2 regions of the Cellulomonas sp. S1-8 genome follow, and region 1 is predicted to be linked to the other one. Evidence: predicted binding sites of a transcription regulator. Region 1 holds the regulator's gene; the other holds the start of a gene.
What was found. The regulator HrcA, encoded in region 1, represses chaperone genes, less so after heat shock. The targets are predictions, from matches to a motif close to TTNGCACTCGNNNNNNNCGAGTGCNAA.
Positions count from the first base shown of each region.

Region 2: the regulator HrcA is predicted to act here: its motif matches at 6,905-6,931, upstream of groES (co-chaperone GroES).

Region 1 is NZ_CP110806.1:2,643,935-2,654,088, forward strand. It holds gene OKX07_RS11885 (16S rRNA (uracil(1498)-N(3))-methyltransferase) at 1-170, opposite strand, end outside; gene dnaJ (molecular chaperone DnaJ) at 167-1,291, opposite strand; gene hrcA (heat-inducible transcriptional repressor HrcA) at 1,375-2,397, opposite strand; gene OKX07_RS11900 (DUF3097 domain-containing protein) at 2,630-3,499, shown strand; gene OKX07_RS11905 (hypothetical protein) at 3,565-4,515, opposite strand; gene OKX07_RS11910 (DUF4870 domain-containing protein) at 4,723-5,100, shown strand; gene OKX07_RS11915 (DUF4870 domain-containing protein) at 5,097-5,480, shown strand; gene hemW (radical SAM family heme chaperone HemW) at 5,502-6,740, opposite strand; gene lepA (translation elongation factor 4) at 6,772-8,649, opposite strand; gene OKX07_RS11930 (maleylpyruvate isomerase family mycothiol-dependent enzyme) at 8,812-9,549, shown strand; gene OKX07_RS11935 (transglutaminase family protein) at 9,562-10,154, opposite strand, start outside.
Region 2 is NZ_CP110806.1:3,126,509-3,136,662, forward strand. It holds gene OKX07_RS13965 (nucleotidyltransferase domain-containing protein) at 13-618, shown strand; gene OKX07_RS13970 (hypothetical protein) at 717-1,022, shown strand; gene OKX07_RS13975 (GuaB3 family IMP dehydrogenase-related protein) at 1,031-2,155, opposite strand; gene guaB (IMP dehydrogenase) at 2,205-3,731, opposite strand; gene OKX07_RS13985 (response regulator transcription factor) at 3,775-4,449, opposite strand; gene OKX07_RS13990 (MerR family transcriptional regulator) at 4,645-5,751, opposite strand; gene OKX07_RS13995 (WhiB family transcriptional regulator) at 6,011-6,307, shown strand; gene groES (co-chaperone GroES) at 6,473-6,766, opposite strand; gene OKX07_RS14005 (class I SAM-dependent methyltransferase) at 7,048-8,250, shown strand; gene OKX07_RS14010 (glutamate--cysteine ligase) at 8,250-9,398, shown strand; gene OKX07_RS14015 (hypothetical protein) at 9,402-10,154, opposite strand, start outside.

The DNA.
Region 1 (10,154 bases):
CGGCCGACGACGCGGACGCCGGCGCAGTCGACCACGTCGACGCGCTCCCCCGGCCCACGACGCTGCACGACGCCCGCGTGCCGGCCCTCCTGGCCGCCCAGCAGGTACTCCCCGCCCGCCCGGACGTCGTCGAGCAGCCCGGGCTCGACGACGAAGACGGGTGCGCTCACCGGCCGGAGAGCTTGTCGCGCAGCTTCGCGAACATGCCCGGGTTGGCGGCCGCGAGCCGCGCCTCCGGACGCTCCTCGCCGCGCAGCACGGCGAGCCGGCGCAGCAGCTCGGCCTGCTCCTCGTCGGCGGGCGTCGGCACCTGCACCTCGACGTGGACGTGCAGGTCACCGCGGCCACCGACGTGCAGGTGGCCGATGCCGAGCCCCCGCAGCGTGATGACCTGCCCGGGCTGGGTGCCGGGCCGCAGGTCGACCTCCTGCGGGCCGTCGAGCGTCTCCATCGCCAGGACCGTGCCCAGCGCGGCCGCGGTCATCGGCACCTGGAGCGTCGCGTGCAGGTCGTCACCGCGACGCACGAAGATCTCGTGCTTGCGCTCGCGCACCTCCAGGTACACGTCGCCCGGCGGACCGCCGGCCGGACCGACCTCGCCCTGGCCGGTCAGCTTGATGCGCGTCCCGGTGTCGACACCCGCGGGGACGTCGACGGACAGCGTGCGACGCGACCGCACGCGGCCCTCGCCCGCGCACTCGGTGCACGGCTCGGGGATCACGGTGCCGAAGCCGTGGCAGGCGGCGCACGGCTGGGTCGTCATGACCTGCCCGAGGAACGAGCGCGCGACCCGCTGCACCGACCCGCGGCCCCCGCAGACCTCGCAGGTGCGCGGCGACGTGCCGGGCCGGCAGCAGGTGCCGCCGCACGTGGGGCAGAGCACGGCCGTGTCGACCTGCACGTCGCGGTGCACCCCGAAGGCCGCCTCCGCGAGGTCGAGGTCGAGCCGCACGAGCGCGTCCTGCCCGCGTCGGGCACGCGGCACGGGGCCGCGCGGCGCACCACCCCCGGCGGCGCCGAAGAACGTCTCGAAGATGTCCTGGAATCCGAAGCCGCCGCCCATGCCGCCACCCGGCGACGCGGGGTCCGCACCCATGTCGTAGGCGCGCCGCTTCTCGGTGTTGCCCAGGACGTCGTAGGCGCGCGAGACGTCCTTGAAGCGGTCCTCCGTCCCGGGGTCGGTGCCCGCGACGTCCGGGTGCAGCTCGCGGGCCAGCCGCCGGTAGGCCTTCTTGATCTGCTCGGGGGTCGCGTCCCTCGGGACGCCGAGGATCTCGTAGTAGTCGGTCACGTGGCGAGCTGCTCGCTTCCTGCTCGTGCGGGGCGTGGTCGGGCCGTCGCGTGGCGCGCCGGTCGGCGCGCGGGGGCGGCCGCTCAGCCCGCGAGGATCCGGGTGAGGTAACGGGCGACGGCGCGGACCGCCGCCATGGTCTGGGGGTAGTCCATGCGCAACGGGCCGACCGACCCGAGCACGGCGACCGAGGAGCCCTCGCCGCCGTACCCGCTGGTGACGATGCTCGTCTCGGCGAGGCCCTCGTGCTGGTGCTCGCGGCCGATGCGCACCGCGACGCCGGCCGAGTCCTCGGCCATCTCCGACAGGAGGCGCAGCAGGACCACCTGCTCCTCCAGCGCCTCGAGCACCGGCCCGATGGTGTGCGGGAAGTCCGCGCCGCCGCTGCGCGCCAGGTGGGACGCACCGGCGATGACGACGCGTTCCTCGCGCTCCTGCGCCAGCGTCTCCGCGACGACCGCGACGACGGACCGGGCGAGGTCCTCGCCGCCGGGCGCGAACTCGACCGCGAGCGCGTCGAGGACCGCCGACAGCTCGGCGAGCCGCAGGCCGGCCGCGGCGACGTTGAGCCGCACGCGTAGCCGTGCGACGACCTGGTCGTCGAGGTCCGCCGTCAGCTCGAGCGTGCGCTGCTCGACGCGTCCGGTGGTCGTGATGATCACGACCAGCAGGTGACGCGCACCGACCGGCACGAGCTCGACGTGCCGCAGCGCGGAGCGCCGCAGCGACGGGTACTGCACGACGGCCACCTGGTGGGTGAGCTGCGCGAGCAGCCGCACGGCCCGGTCGATGACGTCGTCGAGGTCGACGGCCTCCTCGAGCAGCGTGCCGATGGCGCGCTTCTCGGCGGCCGATAGCGGACGGACACCGGTGAGCCGGTCGACGAACTCCCGGTAGCCGGCCTCGGTCGGCACCCGGCCGGCCGACGTGTGCGGCTGGACGATGAGCCCGGCCTCCTCGAGGGCGGCCATGTCGTTGCGGATGGTGGCGGGCGACACCCCGAGCGCGTGACGCTCGGTGAGGGCGCGCGAGCCGACGGGCTCACGCGTGGCGACGTAGTCCTCGACGATCGCGCGCAGCACGTCCAGCCGACGGTCCTCGCTCATGCCGCTCCCTCCGTCCCCGGTCGCTCGTCTGCCCGCGCACGGGCCGTGCAGTGCCTGTGGCACGGTCCCGGCGTAGCACTCGCCCGGACCGAGTGCCAATTCTACGCGGTCGCACCGGCAGAGGGCAGGCGTCACCGGGACCGGGGCGCGAGCGGGGCGCGAGCCGTCCGCGAGCGGGGCCGGGCCGCGCGTCGTCGGGCGCGTCGCCGGGACGACCTCCTAGAGTGCCTGCGTGAGAGACGACCGCTACGGCTCGGACGTGCTGTCGGGCGGCCGTGACGCCCCCCGCCCCGCCCACCACCGCCCCGCGCGCACGTCGCGCGACCAGCCCGCCGAGCGCGGCCTGGTCGTCGAGGACGTCGAGACGGGCTGGGTCGGCGCGGTCGTGCGGGTCGAGAAGTCCGGCGGCCAGCACGTGGTCGTGCTCGAGGACCGCGGTGGTCGGACGCGCACGTTCCGGCTCGGCCCGGGGTTCTGGGTCGACGGCGAGCCCGTCGTCCTGACCGCGCCCGTGACGACCCGCGCGCCCACCCGCCCGACGCGCACCGCGTCCGGCTCGGTGGCCGTGCCCGACGCACCGGCCCGCGTCGCGCGCGGCTCGCGCATCTGGGTCGAGGGCAAGCACGACGCGGAGCTCGTGGAGAAGGTGTGGGGCGACGACCTGCGTGTCGAGGGTGTCGTCGTCGAGCTGCTCGACGGCGTCGACCACCTGGCCGACGCGCTGCGCGACTTCTCCCCCACGGCCGACCGGCGCGTCGGGGTGCTCGTCGACCACCTCGTGCCCGGGTCGAAGGAGAGCCGACTGGCCGCCGAGGCCCTGCGCACGGTGCCCGCCGGGACGGTGGTCGTGCTGGGTCACCCGTACGTCGACGTGTGGCAGGCGGTGCGGCCCGAGCGGGTGGGTCTGGCGGCGTGGCCGACGATCGAGCGGGGCACGGAGTGGAAGCGGGGCATCCTGCGCGAGCTCGGCTGGCCCGCGCAGGACCAGGCCGACGTCGCCCGCGCCTGGCAGCGCATCCTGCGGTCGGTGCGCTCGTACGCCGACCTGGAGCCGAGCCTGCTGGGCCGCGTCGAGGAGCTCATCGACTTCGTCACGGCCTGAGCCCCGGGCGCGGCGAGGCCCGTCCGGCGTCGGCCGGACGGGCCCCGCTGCGTCGGGGCGGGATGTCAGGCCGCGACCTGGCCCCCGGTGAGGCGGCGGTACGCGTACACCGTGAGGAGCGCACCGACGGGCAGCGACACGAGCACGCCGATGCCGCACACCGCGGTGCCGATCCAGCTCACCACGGCGACGAGCAGGTACACCAGCACGCCGGTGCCCAGGTCACGCGTCTGCAGCGCGACGGACGTGCGGATCGCCTCGATGGCGCCCTCGTTGCGGTCGACGATCGCGGCGACCGCGTAGAACACGAAGAAGCCCGCGGCGACGAACGCGACCTGCCCGAGGAACGGGATGAAGTTGAGCACGAACCCGGCGACGGCGTAGAGCAGGCCGAGGACGACGAGCTGCGACATGTGCGAGGTGTCGAACAGGTCGCCGACGCCGATCTGGTGGCCGGCCGCGACCTTCAGCGCGGCCTTGATGAAGGCGGCGCTGAACAGCACGAGCAGCAGCAGCATCACCGCGATGTACAGGCCGATGCCGATCGACGCGCCGACGCCTGCCGCGGCACCCGCCACGCCGTCCGACCCGCCGCCGAGCGCGGCGACACCGCCGACCAGGCCGATCCCGACGATCGCGACGACGGCGATGACGGCGAACCACGCGAGGCCGCCGAGCACGAACGCCACCCAGTGCTGCCCGAACTTGGAGAACGCCCACGAGAAGCCTGCGCCGATGTCGACGGGGCCGGACTGCGGGCCGTAGGCGCCGGGCGGCGGCTGGGCGCCGGGCTGGCCGTACGGCGACGCGGGGGGCGGGTAGGCCCCGGGCGCGGCACCGCCCGGCGTCCCGTAGGCGGGCGGCGGCGAGTACGCCCCACCGGGGGGCGGGGTGGGCGCGCCGGGCTGCTGCGGCGCGGGCGGCGCGGTGCCCCCGGGCTGCCCGAACACGGGCGGGGGCGGCGGGACGCTCGGGTCGTCGTCGCGCGGCGGCGGGCCGCCGGGGATCTCACTCATTGCATGCCTCCTGGGCGCGTGGCGGGGCGTTGGCACGCCCCGGTCGTCAGCGAAGCGAAATGCCGCAGAACGTGTCAAGGCCCCGCGCCGCACCACCGGGCACTTCCACCCGTCCGACCGGTACGCTGCCGCTCGCGAGACGTCCGTCCTGCGCCCGTCGCCGCACGGACGCAGGCCGCCGCCCATGACGAGCCCCAGGAGCCGCACGTGTCCTACGACCCCCGACCCACGCCGTCCACCCGGTCGTCGCAGGGCAGCACGCTGGCGATGGTGGCGCACCTCGGCGGCATCCTCACGTACATGTTCGCGGGGTGGATCGCCTCGCTCGTGGTGTGGCTGGTCCAGCGGGACAAGGACCCTGCGACCGCGCGGGAGGCGCTCGTGGCGCTCAACTTCCAGCTGACGGCGCTCATCGCGATGATCATCTTCCACGTCGTCCACCAGATCCCGGTGATCGGGATCGTCGGGTGGGTCGGCAAGCTCGCGGTGGCCATCGTCGCGCTCGTGCTGTCGATCCTCGCCGCCGTGACGGCGTACCGCGGCGGGTCCTACCGGTACCCGTTCAGCCTGGAGCTCGTGCGGTGAGCACGCCTCCTGCCCCTCCCGGCTGGGCGGCCCCGCCCCCGCCCCCGCTGCGGCCCGAGGACGAGCGCACGTGGGCGATCCTCGGCCACCTGCTGCCGCTGCTGGGCGTCGGGTTCCTCGCGCCGCTGGTCGTCTGGCTGGTCTTCCGCGGCCGTGGGCCGTTCCTCGAGCACCACGCCAAGGAGTCGCTGAACTTCCAGATCACGCTGCTGATCGCGGGCATCGCGGGCGCGGTCCTCACGGCCGTGACGTTCGGCCTGGCGTCGCCCGTGCTGATCGCGCTGGGCGTCGCCTGGGTCGTCCTGGCGATCCTGGCCGCCGTCGCCGCGAGCCGCTGGGAGTGGTACCGCTACCCCGCGACGCTGCGCCTGGTGGCCTGAGGGTCGCGAGGGTCGCGTCCCTCAGGCCGTGAGCGCCCGCACGACGGTGTCGGCGAGCAGCCGGCCGCGGCGGGTCAGGACGACGCGGCGGGGGCCGTCGGCACCGAGCGCGGCACGCGGGTCGACCAGCCCGTCGGCGACGAGCCCCGCCACGGCGGTCCGCGCCGGCGCCGCCAGGTCGTCGAGCGGCAGGCCCTGCGCGATCCGCACCCCCAGCATGACGCGCTCGAGCGCGACCGTACCGGCGTCGAGGACCTCACGGCCCGCGGCCGGGCTCAGCCCGCGCGCGAGGCGGTCCGCGTAGGCGCGCGGGTGCTTGACGTTCCACCACCGCACGCCGCCGACGTGGCTGTGCGCCCCGGGTCCGATGCCCCACCAGTCGTCGCCGCGCCAGTACCCCAGGTTGTGCCGGGACGCGTCGGCGGGCGTCCGCGCCCAGTTGCTGACCTCGTACCAGTGCAGGCCCGCGGCGGTGAGCAGGTCGTCGGCCAGCTCGTACTTGGTGGCCTGGTCGTCCTCGTCGGGCAGGGTCAGCTCACCGCGGCGCACCTGGACGGCCATCCGCGTGCCCGGCTCGACGACCAGCGCGTACGCGCTCACGTGGTCCACCCCCGTCGCGAGCGCCACGTCCAGCGACCGCCGCCAGTCGTCGAGCGACTCCCCGGGCGTGCCGTAGATGAGGTCGAGCGAGACCCGCAGGCCCGCGTCGCACGCCCAGCGCACGACGTCGGGGACCCGTGCCGGGTCGTGCGTGCGCTCGAGCGTGCGAAGGACGTGCGGCACGGCCGACTGCATGCCGAACGAGACGCGCGTGAAACCGGCCGCGGCGAGCCGCGCGAGCCCGTCAGGGGTCACCGAGTCCGGGTTGGCCTCGGTCGTCACCTCGGCGTCCGGGGCCAGCCCCCACGTGGTGCGCACGCCGTCGAGGAGCCGCGCGAGGTCGTCGACGGGCAGCAGGGTCGGGGTGCCACCGCCGACGAACACCGTCGCGACGGGCCGCGACGGCAGACCCGCCGCCCGCAGCACGCGGTCCGCGAGCGCGAGCTCCCCCAGCGCGGTCCCCGCGTAGGCCGCGAGGCTCGCCCCGCCGCCGAGCTCGGTGGCGGTGTAGGTGTTGAAGTCGCAGTACCCGCACCGCACCGCGCAGAACGGCACGTGCAGGTAGACACCGAGCGCCCGCGTCGCGGCGCCGTCCGCCGCCGCGGCGGGGAGCGCACCGTCCGGCGGCGCGGGGTCGCCCTCGGGCAGTGCGGGGCTCACGGGGTGCCGCCGGTGCCGGCGACCGTGCCGCTCACTTCTTCTTCGCGTCCTTGCCGCCGGCCGACCCTGCGGGCTCGCTGGACAGCGCGGCGATGAAGGCGTCCTGCGGCACGTCGACCCGGCCGATCGTCTTCATGCGCTTCTTGCCCTCCTTCTGCTTCTCCAGCAGCTTGCGCTTGCGCGAGATGTCACCGCCGTAGCACTTGGCCAGCACGTCCTTGCGGATGGCGCGGATGGTCTCGCGCGCGATGATCCGGGCGCCGATGGCGGCCTGGATCGGCACCTCGAACTGCTGGCGCGGGATGAGCTCCTTGAGCTTGGCGGTCATCATCACGCCGTACGCGTACGCCTTGTCCTTGTGGGCGATCGCGCTGAAGGCGTCCACGGTCTCGCCCTGCAGCAGGATGTCGACCTTGACGAGGTCCGCCACCTGGTCCCCGATGCGCTCGTAGTCGAGGCTCGCGTACCCGCGCGTCCGGGACTTCAGCTGGTCGAAGAAGTCGAAGACGATCTCCGCCATCGGCAGCACGTACCGCAGCTCGACGCGCTCCTCGGAGAGGTAGTCCATGCCCTGCAGCTCGCCGCGCTTGCCCTGGCAGAGCTCCATGATCGCGCCGATGAACTCCGCCGGGGACAGGATCGTCGCCTTGACCATCGGCTCGCGGACGTCGCCGATCTTGCCGCTGGGGAACTCGCTCGGGTTGGTCACCGTGACCACGCTCTTGTCCTCGAGCGTCACCTCGTAGACCACGTTCGGGGCCGTCGAGATGAGGTCGAGGTCGAACTCCCGCTCGAGCCGCTCGCGCACGATCTCCAGGTGCAGGAGGCCGAGGAAGCCGACGCGGAAGCCGAACCCGAGAGCGACCGACGTCTCGGGCTCGTAGTTCAGCGCCGCGTCGTTGAGCTTCAGCTTGTCCAGCGCGTCGCGCAGGACCGGGTAGTCGGTGCCGTCGATCGGGTACAGGCCCGAGAACACCATGGGCTTGGGGTCGGAGTAGCCGCCCAGCGCCGCGGCGGCCGGCTTGCTCGCGTTGGTGACCGTGTCGCCGACCTTCGACTGGCGCACGTCCTTGACGCCGGTGATGAGGTACCCGACCTCACCGACCCCGAGGCCCTTGGTCGGCACCGGCTCCGGGGAGCTGACGCCGATCTCGAGCAGCTCGTGGGTCGCGCGCGTCGACATCATGACGATCTTCTCGCGCGGGTTCAGGTTGCCGTCGACGACACGGACGTAGGTGACGACGCCGCGGTAGGTGTCGTAGACCGAGTCGAAGATCATCGCGCGGGCGGGCGCGTGCGCGTCGCCCGTGGGCGGCGGGACCAGCTCGACGATCCGGTCGAGCAGCTCGACGACGCCCGCACCGGTCTTGCCGGACACCCGCAGGCAGTCCTCCGGCTCGCATCCGATGAGCCTGGCCAGCTCCTCGGCGTACTTCTCGGGCTGCGCGGCGGGCAGGTCGATCTTGTTGAGCACCGGGATGATCGCCAGGTCGTTCTCGAGCGCCAGGTACAGGTTGGCCAGCGTCTGCGCCTCGATGCCCTGCGCGGCGTCGACCAGCAGCACGGCACCCTCGCAGGCCGCCAGCGAGCGCGAGACCTCGTAGGTGAAGTCGACGTGGCCCGGGGTGTCGATCATGTTGAGCGCGAAGGCGTCGTCGGCCACGCCCCACGGCATCCGCACGGCCTGCGACTTGATCGTGATCCCGCGCTCGCGCTCGATGTCCATGCGGTCCAGGTACTGGGCGCGCATGGCGCGCGCGTCGACGACACCCGTGAGCTGGAGCATCCGGTCGGCGAGCGTCGACTTGCCGTGGTCGATGTGCGCGATGATGCAGAAGTTGCGCAGCAGCTCGGGGGCGGTCGCCGCGGGGCGGATCCGCTCGGCGGCGGTGGCGGACGGGATCGGCAACTCGGCGTTCTCCGGATTCTCGGACGGTCTTCTCGACGGTCGGGACGACCCTGGCACCGGCGCCGTCGCGGCGGACCGGCGACCCGCGATCGGCGGGATCGCGTCCCCCGACGGCGGGCGTGGCCCTGTCGGGTGTCGGGAGGCGGACCCCACCATGGTCCCATGACGCGCGACCTGGGCGACGCACCCACCGTCACCGACCTCACCCTCCCGGACCTCGCGACGCTGGGCGCGCTGCAGGGCCGCTTCCTCGCGTCGGTCCGCGAGGTCGACGCGACCGTCCCGGTGCCCTGGTGCGGCCGGTGGCGGGTCCGCGAGCTCGTGGTGCACCTCGCCCGCATCCACCACTGGGCGGCCGGCCAGGCCCGCCGGTGCCAGGAGACGCCGCTGGGCCGCGGCCCCTTCGTCCTCGACGAGCTCTACGCGACCCAGGCCGCCGAGCTGCGCGCGACCCTCGAGGCCCTGGACCCCGACGCGCCGGCGTGGACGCTCGACGGCAGCGGGGTCGTGCGGTTCTGGCACCGCCGCCAGGTGCACGAGACCCTCGTCCACCTGTGGGACCTGCGGACCGCCGGCGGGCTGCCGCTCGACGTCCCGGCCGAGCTGTGGGCGGACACGGTCGACGAGGTCGTGACCATGTTCCAGCCGCGACAGGTCCGCCTGGGACGCACGACGGTGCTGCCGGGGCGCATCGCCCTCGTCGCGCGGGACGTCGGACGCGCCTGGTCGACGGACGCCGACGAGGACGCACCGCCCTCCCCCGTCGTCCAGGTGGCCGGGCCGGCCGCCGCGCTCGCGCTCCTGCTGTGGGGCAGGACGACGCCGGACGACCCCGCGCTGACCGTCACGGGCGACCGGGCGGCGCTCGAGGCCGCGCTCGCCGGCCGGATCACGCCGTGACGGCGCCGACGCTCACGCCTCCCGTGTGATCCGCACCTGCACCGAGAGGTCCTGCGTCTGGCGGCCCGCGTAGATCCCGCGCAGCGGCGGCACGTCGTCGTAGCAGCGGCCGCGGCCCAGGACGACGTGGTGCTCGCCCGCGCGCACCCGGTTGGTCGGGTCGTACCCGCACCACTCGCCGGTCCACCACTCGACCCACGCGTGGGACTCGCCCGTGACCGTCGCCCCGATCTCGCCGGACGAGTCGGGGTGCAGGTACCCCGAGACGTAGCGCGCCGGGATGCCGACCGACCGCAGCGCGCCGAGCACGAGGTGCGCCATGTCCTGGCAGACACCGATGCGCTTGGTCCACGCCTCGGTGGCAGGCGTGTGGACGGTCGTGACGCCCGGGATGTACTCCATCTCGTCGCGCAGAGCACCGCAGATCGCCTCGGCGGCGGCCGCCGGCTCGAGCCCCTCGGCGACGCGCCGGGCGATCTCGACGACCTCCTGGGGCACCTCGGTGGCGTCGGTGTCGGCGAGCTGCTCGGCCAGCCGGTCGCGCACCTCGGGACCGTGCAGCACGTCCCAGCCGACCGTCGAGGAGGGCCCGGGGCGCTCGACGA
Region 2 (10,154 bases), 480 kb from region 1:
ATCATCCACGGGATGGAGGGCCCGGTTCTGTACCGCCTGTACCGCGTGATGGGACCTCAGACCGTCGGAGAGATCCACAAGCGCGCCGGTGTCGGCTCCCTCAGCGGTGTCCGCGGCGCGATCGACCGCCTGGTCGCGCAGGGCCTCGCGGTCTCACACCCGGTCGGCAAGGTCGTCGGATTCACGCTCAACCGGGACCACGTGGCCTACCCAGCGGTGAAGGCCCTCTTCGAGGCGTACGACCCTTACCGTGAGTTCTCGCGACGGCTCCACGACCTCGTCGCTGGCCACGTGGGCGACGTCCCAGACCTCGTCGTCGCCGTCTTCGGCTCGGTCGCGCGACGCTCGGCGACCGTGACCTCGGATGTCGACATCATCGTCATGACACCAGACGATCCGCCGTGGGACGACGACCGCGCCCTGGCGCTCAGCACCGGCCTGGCGTGGGAGGTACGACGCTGGACCGGCAACGAGCCGCAGATCGTGGAGATGTCCCGCCGTCAGCTGCTGAGCGCTGCCCGTGAGCGCGACCCGCTCGTCGAGTCCCTCCGGGCCGACGCCGACACCGTCGTCGGCGAGGACCTGCGCCAGCTCCTCGACCGCGAGGTCCCCCGGTGAACGCTCGCGACGAGGGTCGCCGACGCCGAGCCGTCACCACGCACGACGTCAGGGCGCGGGCCGAGGCCGCTCGAGCGTTCCGCGATGCGGCGCGCCTCTTGGTCGACGAGCCCGAGTACGCACAGGTGGCGGCCGCGCTCGCCGTGCTCGCCGGCATCGCTGCCGCGGATGCCGTCTGCGGCCACGCACTCGGCCAGTACTCCCGCGCCCAGGGCCACCGGGAGGCGATCGACCTGCTCACCTCCGTCGACGAGACGCTCGCGAAGCAGCTCGGACTCCTTCTTGCCCAGAAGGACAACGCCCACTACTCGCCACGCGCGATGTCGGCGGTCACCGTGACACAGCTCGTGCGTGCAGCCGGGCACCTCGTCGAGCAGATGGATGCCCGGCTGACCGGAGGGTGAGCCAGGTCTCAGAACGGCTGGTACGGGGAGACGACGACCTCGATGCGCTGGAACTCCTTGAGGTCGGAGTACCCGGTGGTCGCCATCGCGCGACGCAGGGCGCCGACGAGGTTGAGGGTGCCGTCGGCGGTGTGGCCGGGGCCGAACAGGATCTGCTCGAGCGTGCCGACCGTGCCGACCGAGACGCGCTCGCCGCGCGGCAGCTGCGGGTGGTGCGCCTCGGGTCCCCAGTGGAAGCCCCGGCCGGGGGCGTCCGACGCGCGGGCCAGTGCGGCACCCAGCATCACCGCGTCCGCACCGCAGGCGACGGCCTTGACCAGGTCGCCCGAGCGCCCGACGCCGCCGTCGGCGATGACGTGCACGTACCGCCCGCCGGACTCGTCGAGGTAGTCGCGCCGGGCCGCCGCGACGTCGGCGACGGCCGTGGCCATCGGGGCGTGGATGCCGAGCGACACGCGCGTGGTGTGCGCCGCGCCGCCGCCGAACCCGACGAGGACGCCCGCGGCACCCGTGCGCATGAGGTGCAGCGCCGCGGTGTACGTCGACGCGCCCCCGACGATGACGGGCACGTCGAGCTCGTAGATGAAGCGCTTGAGGTTCAGCGGCTCGGCACGACCGGAGACGTGCTCGGCCGACACCGTGGTCCCGCGGATGAGGAACAGGTCGACGCCCGCGTCCACGACGGCCCGCCAGTGCTCCTGCGTGCGCTGCGGGCTGAGGGCACCGGCGACCACGACACCGGCGTCACGGATCTCCTGCAGGCGCGCCCGGATCAGCTCGGGCTGGATCGGTGCGGCGTAGATCTCCTGCATGCGGGCGGTCGCACGCGGCGCGTCGAGCGACGCGATCTCCTCGAGCAGGCCCGTCGGGTCCTCGTACCGCGTCCACAGGCCCTCGAGGTCCAGGACGCCGAGCCCGCCGGCCCGGCCCAGCGCGACGGCCGTCGCGGGGCTCATCACCGAGTCCATGGGTGCGGCCAGCACCGGCAGGTCGAAGTGGTACGCGTCGATCTGCCAGCCGATCGACACCTCCTCCGGGTCGCGCGTGCGCCGTGAGGGCACGACCGCGATGTCGTCGAAGGAGTACGCCCGGCGCCCCCGCTTGCCGCGCCCGATCTCGATGTCGCTGGTCACCCGAGGAGCCTACCGGCGGGCACCCGATGCCTCGGCAAGGCGGGCGCGGTCAGCGGCCCGTGTAGTTGGGCGCCTCGACCGTCATCTGGATGTCGTGCGGGTGGGACTCCTTGAGTCCCGCCGGCGTGATCCGGATGAACTGCCCGCGCTGCTGCAGCTCCTCGATCGTGTGCGCGCCGACGTAGAACATCGACTGCTGCAGCCCGCCGACGAGCTGGTGCGCGACGGCCGACAGCGGGCCGCGGTACGGCACCTGGCCCTCGATGCCCTCGGGCACGATCTTCTCGTCCGTCGTCACGTCGGCCTGGAAGTACCGGTCCTTGGAGTACGACACGCGCCCCCGGGACGCCATCGCCCCGAGCGACCCCATGCCGCGGTAGTGCTTGAACTGCTTGCCGTTGACGAACACGAGGTCACCGGGCGACTCGTCGCAGCCCGCGAGCAGCGAGCCGAGCATGACGGTGTCCGCGCCCGCGACCAGCGCCTTGGCGATGTCCCCCGAGTACTGCAGGCCGCCGTCGCCGATGACCGGCACGCCCGCCGGCTGGCACACCCGGGCGGCGTCGTAGATCGCGGTGACCTGCGGCACGCCGACTCCCGCGACGACGCGCGTCGTGCAGATCGAGCCCGGGCCGACGCCGACCTTGACGGCGTCGACGCCCGCGTCGACGAGCGCCTGCGCGCCCGGCCGAGTCGCGACGTTGCCGCCGATGACCTGGACGTGCCGGGTCGCCGGGTCGGACTTCAGGCGCCGCACCATGTCGAGCATGAGCCGGGCGTGGCCGTTCGCGGTGTCGACGACCAGCACGTCGACGCCCGCCTCGACGAGGGCGGACGCGCGCTCCCAGGCGTCACCGAAGAACCCGATCGCCGCCCCGACCACGAGGCGCCCGTCGGCGTCCTTCGTCGCGTGCGGGTACTGCTCGGACTTCACGAAGTCCTTGACGGTGATGAGCCCGGCCAGCCGGCCGTGCTCGTCCACGAGCGGCAGCTTCTCGACCTTGTGCTTGGCGAGCAGCGCCGCGGCGTCCGCGCGCGCGATCCCGACGGGCGCGGTGACCAGCGGCATCGACGTCATCTCGTCGCGCACGCGGCGGGTGGCGAACTCCGCGGCGGGCACGAAGCGCAGGTCGCGGTTGGTGATGATGCCCAGGAGGCGACGGGTGTCGTCGACGACGGGCAGCCCGGAGACGCGGTACGTGCCGCACAGCGCGTCGAGCTCGGCGAGCGTCGCGTCGGGGCCCACGGTCACGGGGTCGGAGACCATGCCGGACTCGGAGCGCTTCACGACGTCGACCTGGTGCGCCTGGTCGACGATCGACAGGTTGCGGTGCAGGATGCCGACGCCGCCCTGGCGCGCCATCGCGACCGCCATGCGCGACTCCGTGACGGTGTCCATGGCAGCCGAGACCAGCGGTACCCGGACGGTGATCTCGCGCGTGAGACGCGAGCTGGTGTCGACCTCGGAGGGGATGACGTCCGTCTCGCCGGGGAGCAGCAGGACGTCGTCGTAGGTGAGCCCGACCCGCGCGAACGGGTCTCCAGGAGCAGACGTGGGTGACTCGGGCGCCGTCATCGGGCCAGGATACGGCGCGAGACGGCCGCCACGGGCCCGCCGGTCAGTCGATGATGCCCCGACGCAGCCCGATGGCGACGGCCTGGGCGCGGTCGGACGCACCGAGCTTGCGGAAGAGCCGGCGCGCGTGCGTCTTGACCGTGTCCTCCGAGAGGAACAGCTCCTGGCCGATCTGCGCGTTGGACCGCCCGTTGCTCATCCCGATGAGCACCTCGATCTCGCGCTTGGTCAGCACGGGCGTGGGCTCGCTGGGTCGCGACCCGACGCCGGCGTCGGCGCGCGGTGCGTGGGACTCCTGCAGCGGTGACGCCGGGTGCGGGACACCCGCCGTGCCCGGGGGCGCGGACGAGACGGGGCTGGCCTGCACGTGCGCGGCGACCGCCGCGAGCTCGGCGCGTCCCACGTCGGGGGCGAGGAAGCCGCGTGCGCCGAGGGCGAGGGCGCGGTCGAGCGCCTCACCGTCCTCGGGCCCGGCCAGCAGGACGACCGCGGCGGACGGTGCGACGGCGCGCAGCCGACGGATCGCCTCCGCGGGCCCGGCACCGGGCAGGTGCGCGTCCAGCAGGACGACGGTGGGAGCGATGCGTCGGGCGAGCGCCAGCAGCTCGTCCGCCGTCGCAGCGGCACGGACGGGTGCCAGTGACGGCACACCGATCGATGTCACGACGAGCCGCTCGCGCACGGTCGCCGAGCCGTGGCAGACCACGACTCCAGCCATGGGATTCCTCCTCGCACCGGTCCCGTCACACCTGCGTGCACGGGTCCATGCCTGCATCGGCGTTACCGGTGCGTCACGTTAGCCCCCGCGAGGGGTGGTCACGGATCGAACTCGCCGTTTCCTCACGGTTGCGGAAGGACACGTGGTATGCGATCACGCGTTCGGGTCATCGCGTCGTGACGAATTGACACCGGGTCACAGGGGCGGCGACACCGCGACCGCCGCCAGCGCCTCGTGGAGCAGGCCCGGGAGGGTGCGCGCGCGGTGCACCGAACGGTCCAGCGGCACCCGGTCCTCGGCCACCGCGGCGACCATGACGAACTGCGGCAGGTCGGCCCGCTCACGTGCCAGACGTGCCACGACGGACAGGTCCGGCGCGGCGGACTCCGACAGCGTGACCACGGCGCGGGCGCGGGTCATGAGCGCGAGCTCGCCGGCGTGCCGCGTGGACACCGGACCGGCGACGAGCCGCGCGTCGACGCCGCCGTCGACGAGCGCGGCGGCGAGCACGTGCGCCTGCACGGGTCGCACCTCCCCGGGGACGGGCAGCAGCAGGACGACGGGGGCACCGGACGCCGGCGGTGTCGCGGTGTGCGCCCGCACCGCCGTGAGCACCGCACCGAGCAGCGTCTCGCGCGCGTCGACCCCCGGGCGCTCGACGACGGTGCGTCGGGCGAGGGCCGCCAGGGCCGGCTGCACGAGCGTCGTCCACCACGCGGTCAGGTCGTCGGCCGTGGTCGTGTCGAGCAGGGAGACGCACCGGTCGGCGCGTCCCGTCAGGGCGCCGTCGACGAGCGCGGCGACGGCGCTCGCGGCCCCGGCCGCGCGGCCGGAGGTCGCGGCGTCGGCGCGCGCCCGGCCCTCCGGCGCCCCGTCCCCGCCCGACGCGGGCAGCCGCCGGGTCAGGTCGTCGCTGCCCGGCGCGGGTGCGGGTGCGACCGCGTCGTGCGCGTCGGAGGCGAGCGCGAGCCGCGCCGCCTCGACCGGGGCGACGCCGTCGATGGTCAGGCGACGCATCACGAGGAGGCGGTCGAGGTCGTGCGTCGTGTAGCGGCGGTGGGCGCCCGCCGAGTGCTCGGACGGCCCCAGGCCGTAGCGCCGGTCCCAGGTGCGCAGCGTGGCGGGTGCGACGCCGAGGCGACGGGCCACGGCGGCCACCGTCAGGGCGGGCCCGAGCAGGGCGGCGACGCCGTCGGCGGGTGTCAGCCCGGCATCGACGGGCGTGGGCGCAGCGTTCGCGGGCGCGGGTGCGCGCTCCGCGTCGGCCGGGCCGGCCGAGGTCTCGTCTGCTGCGGGGACCATGACGCGATTGTGCCAGCCGGTGGCGCGGTCCCGGGGACCCCGTGGGTCCTGGGGCCGGTGTGGCGGACGGCCGTCCTGCACCGACGTCCAGAACGCGCCAGATAACCGCTTCACACGACCGCTTCAGAAAGAGGGTCTTGAACAACTTCTGGCGCGGTTGTAGGTTGGCACCAGGTCGACACGGGAAACCGGCGACGACCACCCACTTCTTCGTCTCGGCCAGCGCCGTAGGACGACCACGTACTCAAGGAGGCACACCATGGCCGAGATCTCGCGTCTGCCCGGACCGGTGATGGACCTGTGGGAGTGGCAGTTCGACGGCGCGTGCCGCGACGCCGACCAGGACCTGTTCTTCCACCCCGAGGGCGAGCGCGGCTCGGCCCGCCGCCGCCGCGCCGAGGCCGCCAAGGCCATCTGCGCGACCTGCCCCGTGCTCAAGGAGTGCCGCGAGCAGTCGCTCGCGGTGCGCGAGCCCTACGGCGTGTGGGGCGGGCTCTCGGAGGAGGAGCGCACCGCGGTCCTCGCCGAGCGCGCCGGCCGCCGCGTCACCGCCTGACCGCTCGACCCCCGCGTACAACGGGGTACGTGATGAAGGCCCCCTTCCGCAGGGAGGGGGCCTTTGTCGTCCCCGGGGACGAGGGTCCGCGAACGACGAAGGCCCCCTCCGAGGGAGGGGGCCTTCGTCGTTCGCGGGGACGGGTCCCCGACGGGTCGAGCGTCGTCAGCCGACGATCGCGAGGATGTCGCGCGCCGAGAGGATCAGGTAGTCCTCGCCGCCGTACTTGACCTCGGTGCCGCCGTACTTGGAGTAGATGACCTTGTCGCCGACCGCCACGTCGAGCGGCACGCGGTTGCCCTTGTCGTCGATCCGACCCGGGCCCACCGCCAGGACCTCGCCCTCCTGGGGCTTCTCCTTGGCGCTGTCAGGGATGACGAGTCCCGAAGCGGTCGTCGTCTCGGCCTCAAGGGTCTTGACGACGATCCGGTCCTCGAGGGGCTTGATGGAGACCGACACAGCGGACCTCCCCTTCGCATGTGAGTAGTTCAGCGATGTCTGCGTCGCACCGTTGCCACCGTCGTCGCGGGAGCCGGGGCCACAGGTGCGATCGGCATCCCCAGGAGGGGGTACCGACCTCCTCACTCTAGGAACGCGTTAGCACTCGGTCAACCCGAGTGCCAGCCCTCGGCCCTCCGGGTCCGCGCCCCGGGCGCGCCGGGGGCCCCAGGTCGCCCGTCCGGCGCACCCGTCCCGCCGCCGGGTGCCGCGGGCGGCGTCCGACGTGGGAGGGTGATCCGGTGGACGACGCCGGGCTGGTCAAGCTGCTCAGCCCCGACGGGTGGGCGCTGCTGCAGGCACTGCCGCCGTACGACGAGCGGCTCGTGCTGCCGATCACCGAGCGGCTGCAGAAGGAGGGCTTCGAGCCCGGGCTGGTCGCCGCCGCGCTCACGCAGTCCCGGCTGCGCGCCAAGGCGCGCGGCAAGCTCGGCGACTTCGCCGAGGGCATGCTCTTCACGGTCGCCGGGCTCGAGCAGGCGACGCGCCTCGAGGTCGCCGCGCACCACGCGCGCCGCTACCGGGACGCCGGGTGCACCTACGTCGCCGACCTGACCTGCGGCCTGGGCGCCGACGCCCTCGCGATGGCCGGCGTGGGGCTGCGGGTGCTCGCCACGGACGTCGACGAGACCACGGCCGCGCTCGCGACGGTCAACCTGCGCGCGTTCCCGGAGGTCGAGGTCCGCATGGGGGACGGCCTCGCGCTCGACCTGGCGGCCGAGGGCGTCGACGGCGTGTACGCCGACCCGGCGCGCCGCACCGGGACCGGCCGGCGCGTGTTCGACCCGCGCGCCTACTCCCCGCCGCTCGACGCGGTGCTCGCCGCCCGCGAGACCGTCCCCGCGCTCGGCCTCAAGCTCGGCCCCGGCATCGCCCACCGCGACCTGCCGCACGACGCCGAGGCGCAGTGGGTGTCGTCCGACGGCGAGGTCGTCGAGCTCGGCCTGTGGTTCGGCCCGCTCGCGCCCGACGGGCCCGGGCGCTCGGCCCTCGTCCTGCGCGACGGTTCCGCGCACGCGCTGCGCGCGGACCCCGACGGCGACGACGACGCCCCGCCCGTCGGCCCGGTCGGCGGGTACCTCTACGAGCCGGACGGCGCCGTCATCCGCGCCGGGCTCGTCGGGACGATCGCGCACCGCGTGCGCGGACGGCTCGTGGACCCGACGATCGCCTACGTGACCTCCGACGCCCTCGCCGACCGCGCCGCCTGGCAGCCGCTGGCCACGGCCTACCGCGTCCTCGACGAGCTGCCGTTCGGCCTCAAGCGCCTGCGCACCTACCTGCGCGAGCGTGACGTGGGTCGCCTCACCGTGAAGAAGCGCGGCACGGCCGTCGTCCCCGAGACCCTGCGCCGCCAGCTCGACCTGCGGGGCGGCACGGAGGCCACGATCGTGCTGACGCGCGTCGCCGGGCAGCAGCGCGTGCTCGTCGTGGAGCCGGTCTGATGGCCGCGCCCGTCACGCTGCCGTTCGCGCAGTCAGAGCGGTCGAGCGTCGGCATCGAGTGGGAGGTCGCGCTCGTCGACACCGACTCCGGGGACCTGCGTCAGGCGGCGCAGGCGATCTTCGAGGCCGTCCGGCCGGCCGACGGCACGGACCACCCGCACATCACGTCCGAGCTGCTCCTCAACACGGTCGAGGTGTCGTCCGGCAAGTGCCGCACGGTGGGCGAGGCGGGGGCGGACCTGCAGCGCGCGCTCGACGTGGTCGCGGCGGCCGCGCGGCCGTTGCGCATCGAGCTCATGGGGGCGGGCACGCACCCGTTCGCGAGCTGGGCGACGCAGCGCGTCACCGACAAGCAGCGCTACGCGACCCTCATCGACCGGACGCAGTGGTGGGGCCGGCAGATGCTCATCTACGGCGTCCACGTCCACGTCGGCATCGAGGACCGCGCCAAGGTGCTGCCGCTGAGCCGCGCGATGCTCACGGTGTTCCCGCACCTCCAGTCGCTGTCGGCGTCGTCGCCGTTCTGGGGCGGCAAGGACACCGGGTACGCGTCGAACCGCGCGCTGCTGTTCCAGCAGCTGCCGACCGCCGGGCTGCCGCCGCAGCTCGAGCACTGGGAGCAGCTCGAGCAGTACGTCGGCGACATGCGGCACACCGGCGTCATCGACCAGATGAACGAGGTCCGCTGGGACATCCGCCCGGCGCCGCACTTCGGCACCCTGGAGATGCGCATCGCCGACGGCGCCGCGAACCTGCTCGAGGTGACCGCGATCAGCGCGTTCACGCACTGCCTCGTGGAGCACTTCTCGTCGATGATCGACGCGGGCGAGCCCCTGCCGACGCTGCCCCTGTGGTTCGTGCAGGAGAACAAGTGGCGCTCGGCCCGCTACGGCATGGACGCGATCGTCATCACGAACGCGGCGGGCGACGAGGAGCTGGTGACGGACTCGGTGGGCCGGTGGCTGGTCGAGCTGGCGCCCGTCGCGGCGCGGCTCGGCTGCTCGGCGGAGCTCGAGCAGGTCCGGGTCATCCTGCGGCGCGGCGCGTCGTACCAGCGACAGCGCGCGGTCGCGCGACGGCACGCGGGCGAGCTCGAGCCGGTGGTGCGCTCGCTGCTCGCGGAGATGGTGGCCGGCCGGCCGCTCTGAGCGTCAGGCCCACCGCCACGACGCGAGCAACCCGTCGATGGCACGCGCCGGGCCCGGGTCGTGCGTCCTGCGCGTCAGGGTCCACGCCCACGTCCGTCCGTCGCGGTCGAGCCGAGCCTCCGTGCGCAGCACGTGGTCACCGACCGCGAAGGTGCGCACGAGCACCTCGCCCGCGGGTGTCGCCCGCACCGTGACGGGTCCCGCCGGCCGCACCGGCGGTCCGTAGGCGTGCACGTGCGGCGACTCGAGCGCGGTGCGCGCATCACGTCCGTCAGCCGTCGCAGCCGACGTGACGACGAGCGCCGCCGCCGGGGCGATCCGGACGTACAGGTGCGTCCACGTGCCGTCGGCCGCCGGGACGTCGACGGCGGTGGGCGGCGCGGGCAGGAGGCACGCGGCGACGTGGGTGCCCTGGGGTCCGCGGACGGTCGTCGGCACGGTCGCGAGGCAGGGGTCGGACGGCAGCGCCGGCGACGTCGGGTGCGGCCCCGCGGCGGGGTCGTCCGGCAGCCACTGCCAGGTCGTCAGGACGGCGTCGGCGAGCCCGTCGACGTCGTCGTCCCCGTCGCCGCGCATCACGCCGACGACGAAGGCCCAGCCGTCGTGGTCGACGTGCGTGTCCGTGACGCGCCTGCTGCCCACGACGAACGTGCTGCGCCACGCCGGCCCGGCCGCGGTCTCGGCGTGCTCGACGTCGCCGACGTGCAGGCTCCGGTCGCCCCCGAGGGCACGGGAGAGCCGTGGCCGGTCGGGTGC